DNA from 2 places in the Marinomonas sp. CT5 genome. Region 2 is predicted to be linked to the other one. Evidence: predicted binding sites of a transcription regulator. Region 2 holds the regulator's gene; the other holds the start of a gene.

Region 1 (9,822 bases), 160 kb from region 2:
GCTCTACTAATGCACAGATAATGTCATCTTTATGGGCATAGTAACGGTAAATTTGACCCACGCTTAACCCTGCCGTTTTTGCAATTTCACTCATGCTTGCTTTATGAAAACCTTTCGTTAGAACGTGTTGCTCCATGGCATCAATAATGCATTGTTTTCGCAGGTCGTTATTGCATGGTAGTTTAATAGTTCTCATTTATTTGCACGATTTGTCATATATTAGGCGTATTGCTTATATTATAGTGCCTGTGAATGATCATTCTCAATATTTTGAAAGGAAGTCTCCTCAATGTTGTCTAAATTTAAATTTGCTTCAAGTATATTGCTTGTTTTGTTGCTGGTTGGTTGTCAGGAGGAGTCCCCTAAGTCAGCGGCAGCCCCATCTGCTCCCCCTAAGGCTCAAGTAGGTGTTGTAACTATTGAGCCTAAAAAAACAGATTTAATTGCGGAATTACCAGGACGAACTACATCAAGTTTGGTTGCTGAAATTCGTCCTCAAGTGGGTGGAATTGTAAAGAAGCGCTTTTTTGAAGAAGGTCAAAACGTTAAGACCGGTGACTTGCTTTATGAGTTAGATGACTCCACTTATGTTTCTTCTTACAACCAGGCTCAAGCTGATCTAGAGTCTGCTAATGCCAGTCTTAAATCGGCTCAGTTAAAAAAAGAGCGTTACACTCTACTTCGAAAACAAAATAATGTGTCTCAACAAGATCTAGACGATGCAGAAGTTGCTTATTTAGAAGCTAGGGCAAAGCAAAAAGGCTCTGAAGCTGTCTTAGAAAATGCCAGAATTAATTTAGGCTATACCAAAATCAAATCACCAATTGATGGCCGAATAGGTATCTCTCGAGTGACGGTAGGGGCCTTGGTAACGGGGAGCCAAGCAACGGTAATGACAACCGTTCGTTCATTGGATCCTATCTTTGTTGACTTATCCCAAACCAGTTTAGATCAGTTGAAGCAACGTAATTTTCTTGCTCAGGATGACGTTGTGAAAGGTTCTAATAAGGTGTCTTTGATTCTTGAAGACGGTACTAAATATCAATACCAAGGTAGCTTAAAAGCCAGAGAAGTAAGTGTTGATGAATCCACTGGTAGTGTGACTTTGCGTGCTGAGTTTCCAAACCCAGATAACCTTTTGTTACCCGGTATGTTTGTTCGTGGTTTGATCCATGAGTTAACACATAACGCAGCACTTCTTGTGCCTCAACAAGGGGTATCTCGTGATGTGAAAGGTAATCCCATTGCTTTGGTTGTTAACGATAAAAATGTGGTTGAACGTCGTGTTTTAACCGTCGAGCGTGCCATAGAGAATCAATGGTTGGTTCTTTCTGGAATTAAAGCGGGCGAGAAAGTGATTGTTGAAGGTTCAATGAAGGCAAAGCCAGGCAATGAAGTAATAACCGTTGCGATGAAACGAGACAGTAAAACGGGTGCTATTGTCGACGCCAATGGTTCTTCAGCTCAAGGGAATTAATCTATGTTAGCTCACTTCTTTATAAATCGTCCGGTTTTTGCGTGGGTAATTTCCATTGCAATTATGCTGGCAGGTATTGGTGCGATAACGACCTTACCTGTCTCTCAGTATCCAAATGTAGCACCACCGACCATTAGTATTTCTGCAACCTATTCAGGGGCGTCAGCAAAAAACGTTGAGAATAGTGTGACTCAGGTTCTAGAGCAGCAACTGACTGGGTTGGATGGATTGTTATATTTTTCATCTTCTAGTAGTTCAAGTGGTCGTGCCAGCATTAATGTTACTTTTGAGCAAGGTACGGATGCAGATATTGCTCAAGTACAGGTTCAAAATAAGATTCAGCAAATTACCTCTAATTTGCCTACCTCTGTACAGCAAAATGGTGTCACGGTTAGAAAAGCTAACTCAGACTTCTTGATGGTGGCGGCTGTTTATGATGAAACCGATAAAGATACTGCTAATGATATCTCTGATTTTTTAGTATCGAGTATTCAAGACCCTGTCTCCCGCGTTGATGGCGTGGGTAGTATTCAGGTATTTGGTGCTGCCTATGCAATGCGTGTTTGGTTGGATCCACTAAAACTTGCCTCTTATAAGCTGATGCCTTCTGATATTGCAGCGGCTATTAATGCGCAAAATACGCAAGTGGCAGCTGGCAGTCTTGGAGCTTATCCAATTATTGAAGGGCAAGAACTCAATGTTACTGTCACCGCTCAATCAAAATTACAAACAGTGGAACAGTTCAAAGACATTATTCTGGCTTATGATGATAGTGGGGCAACGGTTCGCTTAAGTGATGTTGCGAGAGTTGAGCTTGGTAGTAAGTCTTATGGTTATATACCACGTTTAAATGGCCATCCTGCTTCCGGTGTTGCCGTGATGCTAGCACCTGGCGCTAATGCGTTGTCGACATCTGAAGCCGTTAAAAAGACGCTGAATGGTTTATCCAATAGTCTGCCTGAGGGCTATAAGTTTTCTTTCCCTGTTGATAATACGGATTTTATTCGAATTTCTATTGAGGAAGTGGTCAAAACCTTGTTTGAAGCCATCGCCTTGGTAGTTATTGTTATGTTCATCTTTTTGCAGAATTGGCGTGCAACGCTTATTCCTGCGATCGCAGTGCCAGTGGTCCTGTTGGGGACTTTTGGTGTGCTGGAAGTGTTCGGTTTTTCCATAAATACCTTAACGATGTTTGGGGTTGTGCTGTCTATCGGTTTGTTGGTAGATGACGCCATTGTCGTAGTAGAAAACGTCGAGCGCGTTATGGAAGAAGATAAATTGTCACCGAAAGAGGCGACGATTAAATCCATGAAAGAAATTACCAGTGCCTTAATTGGTATTGCGGTCGTTTTGTCTGCGGTATTTTTACCGATGGCGTTCTTTAGTGGCTCAACAGGTGTTATCTATCGTCAGTTTTCGATCACGATTGTTGCGTCGATGGTTTTATCTGTTGTGGTGGCTTTAACCTTAACGCCTGCCTTGTGTGCGACTTTGTTGAAAGCAAATCACGAGACAGGCAAAAAAGGGCTTGGTGGTTGGTTCAACCGTAATTTCGATCGCTTCACCGGTAAATATTTTAACAGTGTGAGTAGTATTGTTAAAAAGCCTGTTCGCTGGATGGTGGTTTACGGGCTAATAGTTGCGGGTCTTAGTGGTCTAATGATGAATTTGCCATCTGGCTTCTTACCGACTGAAGACCAAGGTCGAGTGATGGTCATGGTGTCTTTACCGGAAGGGGCATCTATGTCTCGAACGGATAAAGTCATGCGTAAGATTGAGACTTACTTTTTAGAAACTGAGAAAAAGAATGTGAATGACATTTTTACTATCTCAGGTTTTAACTTTATGGGTAGTGGGCAAAATGCTGGTTTAGCCTTCATAGCGTTAAAAGATTGGAGTGAGCGTGTTGGTCCGGCTAATAGTGCCAGTGCTATTGTCGGACGATCTTATGGTGCTTTTGCTGGAATACGGGATGCACAAATTTTCTCTTTGATACCGCCATCGATCCAAGGTTTAGGTCAAAGTAGTGGTTTTACTTTCCAGCTACAAGCTACAGGTAATACGGACCGTGAAACCTTATTAGAAATGCGTAATGCTTTGCTTAACGATGCAAATGCTAGTCCATTGTTGACTGGGGTGCGTTTGGGGTCGCAATCAGAAGGGCCGCAGTTGCATATTGATATTGACCAAGAAAAAGCTTCTGCGCTTGGTTTGTCGATGACAGATATTAGCTCGACTTTGAGCAGTGCTTGGGCTGGTCGTTATGTTAATGACTTTATCGATCGTGGTCGAGTGAAGACTGTGTATATGCAAGGTGAGGCTGAGTACCGTTCTGCCCCTGAAGATCTTCAGCATTGGTATGTTCGCGGTAACGACAACACCATGACGCCATTTTCTGCATTTGCTAAGAGTGAATGGACCTATGGACCGAAAAGCTTGAGTCGTTTCAATGGTTTAGCCTCTTATGAAATTCAAGGCTCTGGGGCGCCTGGTGTGAGCTCTGGGGCGGCGATGGATGAACTTCAGCGTGTGACAGATAGTTTGCCTGGTGTAATGGGCTCTTGGAGCGGTTTGTCTTATCAAGAACGTTTATCAAGTGGGCAGACTCAATTGCTTTACGCTATTTCTATTCTTGTCGTATTTTTATGCCTTGCTGCACTATATGAAAGCTGGACTGTGCCGTTTTCTGTGATCTTGGTTATTCCTCTTGGGGTAATTGGTTCTGCAGGTGCTGCGCATTTACGTGGATTGGAGAACGATGTCTACTTTCAGGTTGCTCTGTTGACGACAATTGGTCTTTCGTCGAAAAACGCTATTTTGATTGTTGAGTTTGCGGAAGCCGCCTACCGTCGTGGTGTAAATGTCTGGGATGCCGCTACCCAAGCTGCTCGTTTGCGTCTACGGCCTATTATCATGACATCTATGGCGTTTATGGTGGGAACCCTGCCGTTAGCCTTGTCTTCCGGTGCTGGTGCAAATAGCCGAATTTCAATTGGTTCTGGTATTGTGGGTGGTACGTTAACAGCGACTGTTCTGGCAATATTCTTTGTACCTTTATTCTTTGTTATCGTGCGTCGTATTTTCTCGAAACGACCAGAAGCTTTATCGAGCAATGATATCTCAGAGTAATTTGTCATTTAGTTGATAAAAAAGGAGCCAAGTAAGTTATGCTGCTCACTTAAGAGGGAGCTGCATGATGATATAGTGGATATCTTGTCTTTGTCTTCTTCACCACGCGAGGCCTAGTCCTATTAGGCCTCGCTTTCTTTCACTTAGAAACAATCTTTGACCGTTTCACCCCAAAAAAGAACTACCTCTGACATTCACTAAAGAACTTGATCTTCAGGTAGGCGTCGTAGCCTGATATTGGTTTTGAAGAAAGAGTTAATGCGGACTCAGTTAAATGATTTGAAAATGGGTGGAGTTGATCAATATTAAGAAGTAGCTGCTGAATAGATAAAAGCCTTAAGTGAACAGTATTAGCTTTTGAGTTCTTTTTTTATGGTTTTTTGAAATGGTGTCCCCACCAGGACTCGAACCTGGAATAGCTGCTTAGGAGGCGGCCGGTATATCCTGTTTACCTATGAGGACGTATTATTGAGTGGGATTTATACCTTAATTAAGGAGAAAATACAAATGAAATCTTAGTATCGCATTGATTTTTATGACTTTTTAAGCGCGGCCGAGGGTGTGTTTACTACTGACTGGGCGAGTAGAGCCTCTAGAAGTATAAACCTTATTTTTATTGTTATGGCCTTGAAGAAGCTCATAAAGATGCTTATTGCGTTTTTGCAGGGTGTTTAAGATGCGTGCATTTGTATTGTTTTTAATTTTACAGTTCTGAAGTAGGGCTTCACAGTCTTTCATTAAAAGCCTAATGTCATCCATTGAGCTATCTTGTTGACTAAGCCAATCTTTAAATTCTTCTTCAGTAGGGTTTTTCCTATCGACAATGTCAAATTTAATGAGAATGTTGACTCTTTTCTCATTAAGAAGATTCATTTCGTCGAGGAGGGTTTGTTTTTGGTTGGATAGCTCGATTATTGCCTCACTATCTATTTCGCCATAAGCTAGTCTTTCTTCATCAAGAAGCAATGAGAGTTTTTGTAAAATCTCTTTGCTTCTGACAAATATAGGGGCAATAGGAATCATAAGGCAGATCGCTTTAAGGCTGTATATTTAGTACAGCCTAGAATAGCGAATCCATAGAGGCCATGTTATTTGCAAGTTTTTGAGTATCGATTTTGTACTCGCCAGCTGCAATGGCACTTTTGATTTTCTCTACCTTATCCATATCTACATCAGGCAAACTATTAATTTTAGATTGCTGAGTTTGTAGTGTTTGTGCCGCTCCACTTAACTTCACAGTATCTTCCGCAAGGGTTCCACCGCTTTGAACAGCGTTATTTTTTGCTGTTGTATTGTTAGCAACATCATCTTTTTGCGATCGCTCACTTTTGTTGATGGTGCTTTGATTTGATAGACCTGAAAAATGTATTGCCATTGGGTTTTCCGCCCTGATTATGATTTGCCTGTCTATGTTGTCGGCTGAGTTTATAAATACTTTAGTACAAAAAACACAAAAAGAGAATTTATAAGTCGCCTATCACTATTTGATCAATAGTTTACAAGAACCTCACTGTCAGTTACAACTTTGGCGTATATAATTCGTCCAGAACTGGCGTTTTTAACTCGAATCTGTTGATTTTTTACGCCGTTTTCTAGGGCGATGCCATTCATTTTAACTATAATTGTACCGCTTCTTGCTGTTATTAGTACGGAGTCGCCTTTTTTGACAAGTGTTGGAGGAGTCGTTAAAGCGTCTGTAATAAAGGTGTTTATGCGTAAATTCCGTGATGCAACAAGGCCGTAGGGTGGGTTCTTCTCGGTGAAAATATGTCCTCTTAAACTGGATATATCCACTTCGCCAACATCTGTGTTTGATTTGCTGATGATTTGTCCTCTGTTGATAGGAGTGATGGCTTTAATAGCGGGAAGCATAATGGTCTGAGTGACAGGAACATAAGATTTCCAAATTGGCGACTCGCAACTGATTTCGTAATTAGTTCGTTTTGTTGCTTCAGGTCTTTGATTGCTGATTTGTATTGATTTGTTATCGCAATCAGGTAGGTAATTGAGAGCTGCACTATTATTTAGGGAAATGTTAATGGTGGCATTAGGGTAAATATCTGACAACCGAGGTATTTCTACTTGGTTGATGTAGCGATGGATTTGTTCTTCAACTGGGGTGGCAAATAATAAGCCTGCTTGGAAACAAAAGAAGGCTATGCTTAGCCTTGTAATTCGCATGATTTGTTCTCTTTGTTTATTATTACGTGATAAATAAGATAGTTAGTAAAAAAATTAAAATCACTTTATCATTGGATGATACATTTTAACAATTTGAGGTTATACCTCAGTATAATGTTTACACATTTTGGAGGCGTTTATGGCTGGAGTTCTGGATACTGTTAACCAACGTACACAGCTCGTAGGGGAAAATCGACTAGAATTGTTGTTATTTCGCTTAAATGGTAAGCAAATATACGGCATTAACGTCTTTAAAGTAAAAGAAGTGCTTCAGTGTCCTAAGCTAACAACTATGCCTCATAGTTCTCCTGTGGTAAGAGGTGTTGCCCATATTCGTGGTGGTACCATTCCCATCTTAGACTTAGGGTTGGCAACTGGTGCAAGTCCAATCGAAAATATCAGTCAGTGCTTTGTCATTATTACGGAATATAACCGCAGAATTCAGGGCTTTCTGGTTCGTGGTGTTGAACGTATTGTTAATATGAATTGGAGTGATATTCAGCCACCGCCAAAAGGGTTATCGAATGACAACTACTTAACTGCAGTTTGTCAGGTTGAGAAAGAGATGGTTGAAATTATTGATGTTGAGCAAATTCTTTCTGAAGTGGCTCCTATGCGTCAAGATATTTCAGATGGTATTGTCAATTCTGGTGTAACTGAAAATGCTCAAAAGCATCACATATTAATTGTGGATGATTCTTCTGTAGCACGTAAACAGATTAAACGTTGTATGGAACAGGTTGGCTTTGCTACTACTGTGTTATGTGATGGTCGTGAAGCACTAACTTATCTTCAAAACATGGTTGCTGAGGGTAAGGATGTAACGACAGAGTTTTCTATGGTGATTTCGGATATTGAAATGCCAGAAATGGATGGCTATACCTTAACAACCGCAATCCGTAACGATAGCCGTTTACAGGACTTGTTTATATTACTCCATACTTCACTTAGCGGTGTGTTTAACGAAGCAATGGTTAAAAAAGTAGGAGCTGATGGATTTTTGGCTAAATTTCAGCCGGATGAATTGGCTAGATTGGCAATTGAAACAGTACAGGTACAATCTGAATAATTTTGTTTTCTAATACCTGTATTTTTAATAGTTGAACCTGTCACTTATGGAGTTTTAATGCTCAGTAGTACAAATGCAATTACACCTAATGGCTATGTTAGGTTTCGAGATTATCTACAGAAGGTTTGTGGAATCTCATTAAGTGACAATAAGCAATATTTGGTTGCGAGTCGCCTTGGTAAAATTTTAGAGAGAGAGGGGTTCTCTAAAATTGAGCAATTGGTAGACGCATTAGAGCGGTTAGGTGGTTCTAAGTTAAAAGAAGAAGTCATTAATGCAATGACAACGAATGAAACGCTTTGGTTTAGAGATTCTCATCCCTTTACAATTTTAAGAGATAAAGTTTTACCAGAGATGAAGGTTTCACCGTTAAGGATTTGGTCTGCAGCTTCTTCTACAGGTCAAGAGCCTTATTCTATTAGTATGGTTATTGAGGAGTTTAAGTCTTCTCGTCCTGGTGTTTTAAAAGCGGGTGAGAAGATAATAGCGACGGATATTTGTACAAATATTCTCCAGCATGCCAAGCAGGGAGAGTACGATAGTTTAGCCATCGCTCGTGGACTTGGAGCGGACTTACAGCGTCGCTACTTTGATAAAGTAAATGATCAGACTTGGAAGATTAAGCCAAACTTGAGTTCTCGTGTTGAGTTTAAATATTTGAACTTAATCGACTCTTTTTCAATGTTAGGCAAGTTCGATGTTATTTTTTGCAGAAATGTACTGATTTATTTTACTGTGGATCTAAAGTTAGACATTCTCAAAAGAATGCATGCTTCATTGAAGCCTGGGGGCTACTTGTTTTTAGGTGGTTCAGAGGCTTTGAGTGGATTGTCTGATTATTTTGAAATTGTTCAATGTCACCCGGGAATAGTCTATAAAGCAAAAGCTTTGTAACTTGTAATCCAATACTCTTTAGTTCATTCCTAGAGCTCGTCTAACTCTGTTAGGCGGGCTTTTTTGTTGTCTTTATACTATCTTTTTTATTGCCGCTTTTTGCCGTTTATTGTTTTTATTTTCTTAACTTTATGATTTTTATGGTTTTTTTATTTTGGCATCATAATTGCTTTATCTTTTCCAAGGTAGATTGTTTTTTATTGAGGATTAAATGGCTATATCTTTCGCAAGTGCATTTGCAGGACATGATAAAACGTTAGAGTTTAGAAGTGCTAGAGCGGCTGTCCTTGCAAACAATATTGCTAACGCTGATACACCAAATTTTAAGGCGAGAGATATTTCATTTGATTCCTATTTGAATAAAGAGCAAAGCCGATTGCAACTAGCTGAAACGAATCCTCGTCACATTCACGCAGAAGGTTTTGCTGGTGAACCAGATGGGTTGCTATATCGAAATGCTAGTCAACCATCATTGGATGGAAACACGGTAGATATGCAAAGAGAACAAGCTGAATTTGCTCAGAACTCTCTTCAGTTTGATACGAGTTTTATGTTTTTGGACCGAAAAATTAACGGTATGAAAAAAGCGCTTGCTGGGAATTAATAACGATGTCATTGAGTAATATTTTCACTATATCAGGATCTGCAATGAGCGCCCAAACCGTACGTTTAAATACGGTCGCGAGTAATATGGCGAATGTTGACAGTGCGGCTAGTTCAGCGGATCAAACTTATCGTGCGCGCAAGCCTGTGTTTTCAAAAATGATGAATGACAGCATGCGTCAATATGGTTGGGGGAATGCAACCATCGATAATAGTGGTGCTGGTATTGGTGTGAAAGTGGATGGCATTGTGGAGTCTGATGCTCCATTGCAACCAAGATATGAGCCGGATCATCCTATGGCAAATGAAGATGGTTATGTGTTTTATCCAAACGTAAACCCAATTGAAGAGATGGCCGATATGATGTCAGCTTCTCGATCTTTTCAGACGAATGTAGAAATTATGAACTCAGCAAAAAGTATGATGCAGAAAATGCTCACGCTTGGGCAGTCATAGGAGCTGACAGATG
Region 2 (9,822 bases):
AAGGTCATGAGGGTGGAGATGCGGCCGGTAAGGTGATTCAGGCCTTTGGTGAAGTCGTAATTGGCGGTAATTACGTTGTAGGTTTTGTCGTCTTTGCCATTTTGATGATTATCAACTTTGCTGTTGTGACCAAAGGGGCCGGTCGTATCTCTGAAGTAAGTGCACGTTTTACCCTTGATGCTATGCCAGGTAAGCAGATGGCCATTGATGCAGATCTGAATGCGGGAATGATTGACTCTGAACAGGCTAAGACTCGCCGTACTGAAATTGCTTCAGAAGCTGAGTTTTATGGCTCTATGGATGGTGCATCCAAATTCGTGAAAGGGGATGCTATTGCGGGTTTGTTGATTCTGGGGATTAATATCATTGGTGGCTTATCAATCGGTATGGCTCAGCATGGTCTCTCTTTCACCGAAGCTATAGAAAAGTATTCGTTGCTGACTATCGGTGATGGTTTAGTAGCTCAGTTGCCTTCTTTAATGCTTTCCACGGCTGCGGCAATCATGGTAACCCGTGTAAATGAAACGGGGGATATGGGGTCCCAAGTTGTTCGTCAAATGTTTGGCTCGTCTAAGGCTTTATATGTGGCGGCGGGCGTAATGACGATCATGGGTGTTGTCCCTGGTATGCCGCATTTTTCTTTCTTGTCTTTGGCTGCTTGTTTAGGTGGTCTTGCTTACTTTCTTGAATACAGCAAGAAGAAAAAGGCCAAAGAAAGTGGTAAAAGCTCCAGCAAGAGTTCATCTGATACTCAAGTGCCAGCTGAGGTGAAAGATCTTAGTTGGGATGATGTCGCACCGGTTGATATGCTTGGTTTAGAGGTTGGTTATCGCTTAATTCCTTTAGTAGATAAAACCCAAGGTGGCGAGTTATTGGCCAGAATTAAAGGGGTGCGACGAAAGTTATCACAAGACCTTGGTTTTTTGGTGCCGAGTGTGCATATTCGAGATAACTTGGATTTAATGCCAAATGCCTATCGAGTGACTCTTATGGGGGTTAGCCTGGCAGAGGCTGAAGTGCATCCAGATAAGGATCTCGCGATTGATCCTGGTCAGGTTTTTGGTTCTATTGATGGTATTGCGGGGAAAGATCCTTCATTTGGCTTAGATGCGGTGTGGATTGATCCTAAGAAGAGAGATCAGGCTCAAACATATGGTTATACTGTGGTTGATGTCAGTACTGTTGTGGCGACGCATATTAACCAGATTATGCATAAGCATGCTTATGAATTGATAGGTCATGATGAAGTTCAACAGCTATTAAGTTTATTGAAGCAATACAACCCTAAATTGGCAGAAGAGTTGGTTCCAAACACTGTCCCTCTTAGCGTGTTACTAAAAGTGTTGCAGAATTTACTTATTGAAGGCGTACCTTTGAGAGATATGCGCACTATTGCAGAGGCAATTATGGGAGTGCAACCGAAAACTCAGGATCCTATGATTTTGACCGCGGCAGTGAGGACGTCATTATCGCGTTTAATTATTCAAACACTGGCTGACGGGGTTGAGGAAATTCCAGTTCTCACTTTGGATCCGCAGCTTGAGAAAATGTTGATGCAAACGGTTCAGCAGAGTCAGCAATCTGGTATTAAGAATGAAGAGGCGCTTATATTGGAGCCTCAAATGGCAGAGCAACTGCAATCCTCTCTACGTCAATCTGCTGAACAGCAGGAGGCGATGGGGAATACGCCAATTCTAATTGTTTCTGCGCCGATACGTCCTATGTTGGCCCGCTTTATGCGATATGGAATGGTGAATATGTCGGTGCTTTCTTATCAAGAAGTTCCAGATCATAAGCGAATAACAGTAGTTGGTGTTATTGGTCAATAAAAACTAACTATTAACTAGATGGATTGCGTCTATATTTATTAGAATCTTTCGGGTAAGCTATGGATTTGTAAGAAAAATAAACTTGAAGGATAACGTTATTCATGCAAATTAGGCGGTTTCGAGCACCTGACATGCGGCAAGCGATACGGAAGGTTCGCGATGCCGTAGGCCCTGATGCGGTCATTTTGTCAAATCAGCGCCTGCCTACTGGTGAAATAGAGATTGTCGCCGCTTTGGATTATGATGGATCTTTGCCTTCTAGTATGACATCAAAACGTGCTTCTAAGCCCCGCTCAGAGCCTAATGCAGATCCAAGTAGTGAATATCTAGAGCGTATAGAACAAGCGAAAAAAAGTCCTGCTCAGCCGTTATCGACACCGCAAAGTCGCCCCCGTCCACAGTTTGAAATGCCACCTTTAGCAACAGATAGAGATGATCCCGCTGTTGAAGAAGCTTTGTCTATTCGTAATAACGAAAGTGCTCAGCAGTTAAAAGATATGGAGCTTGAGCTTCAGAGTGTTCGAGCTCTGCTTGAGCAACAGAATCAAAAGAACAATAGTCGATTAGACTCTAAAGATAACCCAGTTGAAGTGCGCGCTCGTGAGAAGTTAAAAGGGCTAGGGTTATCAGAGTTTGTTATTTCTAGACTAATCGATGATATTGATTTGAAGGGGCGTGAGGATGATTGGAATCGCTTGCTTGCCCATTTAGCTGACTATATCCCTGTGCGTTCTAGTTCTTCGGAACTTAAAGGCTGTATTGCTTTTATGGGGCCTACTGGTGTTGGTAAGACAACAAGTATAGGTAAAATAGCTGCGCAGCATGTATTAAAGCATGGCCCTGACGGTGTGGTTTTAATAACCACTGATACTTATCGTATTGCCGCTCATGAGCAGTTAAGAACATTCGGACGTATTTTAAATGTGCCTGTAGAAGTGGTTGATGAATATTCAGATTTAAACGAAGTTTTAGCTAAATATAGTCACTACTCATTGGTATTAGTAGATACTGCTGGTATGAATCCTCGAGATTCAAATCTTGAAAGACAATTGCTAATGATGAAGCGAGCTCGAGCAAGCCTTAAAAAATTATTAGTTTTACCCTGTACAAGTCAAAGACAAGTATTAAAAACAGTTGTCGATGTTTACTCTCAAATTCAATTAGATGGTTGTGTTTTAAGTAAATTAGATGAATCGGCTTCACTTGGTGAAGCGATTAGTGTAGTTATTGAAGAAGGCTTACCTGTTGTATATATTGCGGACGGTCAGCGAATTCCTGATGACATCGAACCTGCTCGGGCACATAACTTGATTAGTAGAGCTGTATATACTGCTGAGCACTACAGTCAACTTTATGGGTCACTAAAGTATGGTAGTTAGTAAAATTATGTTATTACTGAAAGCGTTACGCGAAACTATGTAGTACAGTTAGTTTGCGTAGCTAACTTAAATAGTAAAAGTTGCTTAGAATATTTTATGCAGACCAAAAACGGATACAGCACATACTCTAAAAAAGCGACGCCATCAATTGATGCGATAGTTGAACAATATGGGTATTTGGTAAAAAAAATTGCTTACCACCTATTGGCGCGTTTGCCTGATAGTGTTGATGTAGATGATTTAATTCAAGCTGGCATGATGGGACTAATCGAAGCATTCAAACGCTTTGAATCAACCAAAGGTGCGAGCTTTGAAACTTATGCCGGAATTCGTATTCGTGGTTCTATTATGGATGAAGTGCGAAAAACAGATTGGGCTCCAAGGTCAGTTCGGCGAAATGGGCGGGCAGTTGCTAACGCAATTAAAGAATTAGAGTCAACGTTGGGCCGTGAAGTGTCTGATATGGAAGTTGCATCGCATATGAATATAAGCATGGATGAATATCATGAAATGATACATTCATCTATGTCGACACAGTTATTTAGCTATGAAGAAATGTTAGATTCTGATACAAATAATCTAGATAGTGTTGAATCAGAAACTGGAAATGCACCATATTCTTTAGTGGAAGAGGGTGGTTTCCAAAGTCAATTAGCAAGTGAAATTGATAATCTACCTGAAAGAGAAAAGTTAGTTTTATCTCTTTATTATAATGAAGAACTAAACTTGAAAGAGATTGGCGCTGTTTTAGGTGTTAGTGAATCAAGAGTCAGTCAAATACATAGTCAAGCGGCTATGCGATTACGAGCTCGGTTAAGTGATTGGCGAGATTAATTATGAGTTGTGGAACAATACCTTTGGGGTGTGGAGGTTGCATTGGATAAAAACATGAAGATCCTGATTGTTGATGATTTCTCGACAATGAGACGAATCATTAAAAACCTATTACGGGATTTGGGATTTACCAATACAGTTGAAGCGGATGATGGAACAACAGCATTGCCGATACTGCAAGCTGGAACAATCGATTTTCTCGTGACGGATTGGAATATGCCAGGTATGACAGGGATAGAACTTCTACGTGCTGTTCGTGCCGATGATAAACTGAAAAGCATTCCAGTTTTAATGGTTACTGCTGAAGCAAAACGAGATCAAATTATTGCAGCAGCTCAAGCTGGTGTAAATGGTTATGTTGTAAAACCTTTTACTGCAGTGGCTCTCAAAGAAAAAATTGAGAAAATATTTGAACGTATAGATGCTGCTAAATAGGGGCTTTTAATGTCAAAGAAACTTGGATCTGACTTAGGGGAGTTTGAAACCCTAGTGAAGGATGGTGCTGTAGATCTTTTGAATCACATTGAAGTCGGTGACTTTAGTGGAGCAATAAAAATTATACAGGAACTTAGTGAAGCCAGACATAATAGCTTTTATAAAGAAGTTGGTAATTTAACAAGAAGTCTTCATGATGCCATTCGTGATTTTCAAATTGACTCGCTTGATTTGGTAGCAGATGAAAACCAAGAAGCACTTGGTAATACTAAAATAACGGATGCCTCAGATCGACTGACCTATGTTATTGAGTTGACCAACTCCGCTGCTAATAAAACCATGGATATGGTCGATGGTAGCGTACCTGTTGCTAGCGAACTTCAAAGCCAAGCAAGAGAGCTAAGAAAAGATTGGAGCCGCTTAATTCAGAGGGATTTAACACCACAAGAGTTTCGAGACTTATATAAACGTATTGATGTCTTCTTGGCATATGCCGATGACAGCGCTACCACCTTGCATTCAAACCTCAACACAATTCTTCTAGAGCAAGGGTACCAAGACCTTACAGGTCAAGTGATCGCTAGAGTGAATGATTTAATTCGAGATGTAGAAGAAAAACTTGTGCATCTTGTTGCTGTTGCTGGACGCGTTGATAGTATCTCAGGAATTGAACACCAAGAGAAAGAGTCTGAACACGATGACACTCGTGGACATGGCCCAGCTATTAATAAACAAAACAACCCTGAAGTACTGAATAGTCAAGACGAAGTAGACGACTTGCTATCAAGTCTTGGTTTCTAGAAGGAGCTGAGGATGAGTTTCGAGGTCGATGAAGAAATACTACAAGATTTTTTGGTAGAAGCTGGTGAAATTTTAGAGCAGCTTTCTGAACAATTGGTAGATTTAGAGCAAAATCCAGATGATAAGCCTTTGCTTAATGCAATCTTTCGTGGGTTCCATACAGTAAAGGGTGGGGCTGGTTTTCTCCAATTAACAGCATTAGTTGATTGTTGCCATTATGCTGAAAACGTTTTTGATATTTTAAGGAACGGTCAGCGTAAAATAGATTCCGATTTAATGGATATCGTTTTACAAGCTCTTGATGCTGTAAATGAAATGTTTGATACGGTCCGGTCTGGTGGTGAGCCTGAACCAGCTTCTCCTGAGTTGATTGCTGCTCTTGCTTCATATGCTAAGCCGCCCACAGCTGAAGAGCTTCAGGGAGCTAGTGAAGAAGTCATTGAGGACACCGAAGAAGTCGAAGAATCTAGTAAAGAAGAGCAAGGTACTACTCAGGATTCTTTATCTGAGGGTGATGATTCTGTAGATATTTCTGATGATGAATTCGAATCTCTTTTAGATGCTTTAGGTGATGATTCTAGCGATAAAGAAACTGTCGTGGAAAATCAAAGCGCTTCTGAAGAAAAAACAGATGATGAAATCACGGAAGATGAGTTTGATGCTTTACTGGATCAGTTACATGGTGCTGGTGCACCTGGAATTGATGACGGGGCAACCGATTCTGAAGCTTCAGATGACATAACGGAAGATGAGTTTGAAGAGTTGCTTGATAAGCTTCATGGTGAATCTAAAGCGCCAACAAGCAAGGACAAAGAAGCGACCGATAGCGCTGATAGTAAAGTAGAAAGTCAGTCCGCTGGTGCAGAGTCAGACTTGATAACAGAAGATGAATTTGAATCTCTATTGGACAGTCTTCAAGCACAGGGTGGTGGTCCTTCTAGTACTTCAAAGACAAGCTCGGAAGCAACAAACTCAGCTACACCTAAAGCAGAACCTAAAATTGCCGCGGCAAAAGCGAAAGCTCCAGAAACGCCTAAACCTAGTAAGCTGGCTAACGCTGAAGCTAGTCATACCAAAAAAGATAAAGCATCGACTAATACTCCTGTTACGCAAGAAGCAACAGTGCGAGTTGATACCAAACGTTTGGATGACATCATGAACATGGTAGGGGAGCTTGTATTAGTTAGAAACCGCCTTGTTCGTTTAGGTCTTCAAAGTGAAGATGAGTCTATGGGGAAGGCTGTATCCAATCTTGATGTGGTTACAGGGGATTTGCAGAATGCTGTGATGAAAACCCGAATGCAACCGATCAAAAAAGTATTCGGTAAGTTCCCTAGGGTGGTACGTGATCTAGCGCGAAACCTGAAAAAAGAAGTGAATTTAGAGCTTCGTGGTGAAGATACAGATTTGGATAAAAACCTTGTTGAGGCTCTTGCTGATCCACTTGTCCACTTAGTGAGAAACTCGGTTGACCATGGTGTTGAAGCGCCAGATGTTCGTGAGGCAAAAGGTAAACCACGAGTTGGTCATGTCGTTCTTTCTGCAGAACAAGAGGGTGATCATATATTGCTTTCCATCGATGATGATGGAGCAGGTATGGACCCAGATGTATTGCGTAAAAAGGCGGTTGAAAAGGGCTTAATGGATATGGACGCTGCTGAGCGTTTATCTGATGAAGAAGCCTTTAATTTGATTTTTGCACCAGGCTTTTCAACCAAGGTGGAAATCACTGATGTGTCTGGTCGTGGTGTTGGAATGGACGTTGTTAAGACGAAAATTTCACAGCTAAATGGTACTTTACAGATAAAGTCTGTTCTTGGGCAAGGCTCTCGATTCATTATCAAGGTACCTTTAACCCTAGCGATTATGCCAACCCTTATGGTGACATTATCTGACCAAGCATTTGCTTTTCCGTTGGTAAGTGTAAACGAAATTTTCCACCTGAATTTGAAAAAAACTAATGTGGTTGATGGGCAGCAGGTTGTGGTTATTCGAGGAAAGACTTTACCAATATTCCATCTTAAGAGTTGGTTAATCAAAGGAAATAGTCCTGATGACCTGCCTGCAGAAGCACATGTTGTTGTTGTTCAGGTTGGAATGAGTGAAGTCGGCTTTGTTGTCGATCAGTTAGTGGGCCAAGAAGAAGTTGTTATCAAGCCATTAGGTAAAATGTTGCAAGGTACAGCAGGCATGGCTGGCGCGACAATTACTGGTGATGGTCGTATTGCATTGATTCTGGATGTTCCTAGTATGCTCAAGTGTTATGCATCTAGGTAATATGTTTTTCATTTAGGGGATGTAATATGCCTGTTAAGGTATTGGTTGTTGATGATTCTGGCTTTTTTCGACGCCGCTTAGTCGAAATTTTTGAAGCGGATCCTAGGTTAACCGTTGTTGGTACTGCAAATAACGGAAGAGAGGCAATAGATAAGGTTCAATCCTTGTCGCCTGATGTTGTTACTATGGATTATGAGATGCCAGTATTAGATGGTATCGCTGCTGTAGTTAACATTATGAAGCTTAAGCCAACACCTGTGCTGATGTTTTCTTCATTAACGCATGAAGGCGCTAAAGTGACTCTAGATGCACTAGAGGCTGGTGCTGTTGACTTCATGCCGAAGAATTTTGAGGATATATCTCGTGATTCGGCTGTAGTGAAAAGAGCTCTTGTTGATCGCGTTTTAGCTGTAGCTCGAACTCGTTTAGCTGGAGACAGACGGACTGTCGAAGCGCTTGCGCCACGGGTGGCTCCAAAGCCGATTGTCACTGAGCGTGGGGTAATTATTCCTCGTGCTAGAAAACGAGTTAGTCTTGTTGCTATTGGCACATCTACAGGTGGACCTATGGCGTTACAAGCTGTTTTGAGTAAACTGCCTAAGGACTTTTCTGCCCCTTTAGTGTTGGTGCAGCATATGCCAGCAGCTTTTACTGGAGCATTTGCTGATCGACTAAATAACATTTGTCAGATTACTGTCAAAGAGGCCAAAGATGGTGACCGTCTTCAGGCTGGTGTGGCTTTGCTTGCACCTGGCGGTAAGCAGATGATGATTGATCCACGTAACGGTGGCTGTGTTCGTATATTAGATGGGGATGAGCGTCTAAACTATAAGCCTTCAGTTGATGTTACGTTTGGTTCCGCATCTAAATGCTATCCAGGTAAAGTATTATCTGTGGTGATGACTGGAATGGGGGTTGATGGTCGTGAAGGTGCTCGTATGCTAAAGAGTTCAGGCTCTAGGGTTTGGATTCAAAGCGAGGAGTCATGCGTAATTTATGGTATGCCTATGGCTGTTGAAAAAGCAAATTTAGCGGATGATATTATTGATTTAGACCATATTGGCGAGCGTATTGCACGTGAGGTTGGCTAGTGGATTTTGTCACGTTAGCTGGGCTTTTAATTGCGTTTAGCTCTGTATTTCTTGCAAACTGGTTAGGAGGAGGAGAAGTTATTCTCCTCCTTAATTTACCCTCAGCTATTATTGTGATCGTGGGTAGTATTGGCGCAACGTTAATTCAAAGTAGTATCCAAGAAGCCATTCGTGCTCTTGCTCTAATTAAGTGGAGTCTTTTTCCACCTGTATATGATTTTAACTCCGCGAGAGCTTCCTTAAATAATCTCGCCCATAAAGCTAGAAGGCTCTCCTTACTTGCCCTTGAATCAGACATTGAAGTACTAGGAAGCCGATTTTCTACTCGCGCTTTGCAGATGGCTATTGATGGTACTGATCCCGATTTACTAGCTGATCGACTTCATGATGACGCTGCTCGTATTCACGATAAGAGAATGAAAAGTGTATCCTTTATCGAGTCTATTGGTGGTTACGCTCCAACGTTAGGGATTATGGGATCTGTACTTGGCTTGATCCAAGCTATGGCAAATTTGGATAGTCCAGAAGCTTTGGGGCATGGCATCGCTGTAGCCTTTGTTTCAACATTATACGGTCAGGGCTTTGCAAATTTGGTTATTTTTCCTATAGCGAAAAAATTAACAGGTTATGTTGATAAAGAGCTGCTTTACCACCAATTATTGATTGATGGTATTTGTGGGATTGCAATAGGTAAGCATCCATATAGGCTAGAGTTAGAGCTTAATGCCTATGAGTGATGCCCAATTAAAATCACCAAAGCGTCGGCGGATAATAGCGAAAAAACCACCTTCTGGCGCTCAAGGTCGAGATCGTTGGATATTGTCTTATGCAGACTTTATAACATTATTATTCGCTTTCTTTGTCGCTCTTTATTCTTTGTCATTGAAAAATGCGGGTGATGAACAGCGTTTAAAAGAGACATTGCATGGTGTATTTGATGCTGTTCAAAAATCCGTTAAGCCGATTAATATTGGTGAACCAATTGTAGGTGAACCAAAAGACAAAGAAGTAATCGAGACAAAACCGATTCCTACGGCTTCTCCAACTATTGAAGACTCTAAGTCTTCTGCTGTTTATGTTTTACTGAGTCAGGTGATTGAAAATCAATTTTCTGGGTTGCATGCAAAAGGTCAGATATCTGTTACTGAGTCGGCTGATTGGGTGAGTTTGGAGCTA

What was found. The regulator FliA, encoded in region 2, starts transcription of late flagellar genes. The targets are predictions, from matches to a motif close to CTAAAGTTNNNNNNNNNNCNGCCGATA.
Region 1: a site for FliA is predicted at 6,020-6,046, ahead of flgM (flagellar biosynthesis anti-sigma factor FlgM). Genes of this name have one in related genera too.

What each region holds. Positions count from the first base shown of each region.
Region 1 is NZ_CP025572.1:3,505,016-3,514,837, reverse strand. Features, by position in the region: gene C0J08_RS16870 (TetR/AcrR family transcriptional regulator) at 1-196, opposite strand, end outside; gene C0J08_RS16865 (efflux RND transporter periplasmic adaptor subunit) at 290-1,477, shown strand; gene C0J08_RS16860 (efflux RND transporter permease subunit) at 1,481-4,606, shown strand; tRNA gene C0J08_RS16855 (tRNA-Arg) at 4,993-5,068, opposite strand; gene C0J08_RS16850 (flagella synthesis protein FlgN) at 5,150-5,629, opposite strand; gene flgM (flagellar biosynthesis anti-sigma factor FlgM) at 5,667-5,981, opposite strand; gene flgA (flagellar basal body P-ring formation chaperone FlgA) at 6,095-6,787, opposite strand; gene C0J08_RS16835 (chemotaxis protein CheV) at 6,927-7,856, shown strand; gene C0J08_RS16830 (CheR family methyltransferase) at 7,914-8,750, shown strand; gene flgB (flagellar basal body rod protein FlgB) at 8,962-9,354, shown strand; gene flgC (flagellar basal body rod protein FlgC) at 9,360-9,809, shown strand; gene C0J08_RS16815 (flagellar hook assembly protein FlgD) at 9,820-9,822, shown strand, end outside.
Region 2 is NZ_CP025572.1:3,347,858-3,357,679, reverse strand. Features, by position in the region: gene flhA (flagellar biosynthesis protein FlhA) at 1-1,829, shown strand, start outside; gene flhF (flagellar biosynthesis GTPase FlhF) at 1,931-3,208, shown strand; gene C0J08_RS16120 (RNA polymerase sigma factor FliA) at 3,305-4,042, shown strand; gene C0J08_RS16115 (chemotaxis response regulator CheY) at 4,097-4,477, shown strand; gene C0J08_RS16110 (protein phosphatase CheZ) at 4,487-5,278, shown strand; gene C0J08_RS16105 (chemotaxis protein CheA) at 5,291-7,555, shown strand; gene C0J08_RS16100 (protein-glutamate methylesterase/protein-glutamine glutaminase) at 7,582-8,646, shown strand; gene C0J08_RS16095 (flagellar motor protein) at 8,646-9,383, shown strand; gene C0J08_RS16090 (OmpA family protein) at 9,376-9,822, shown strand, end outside.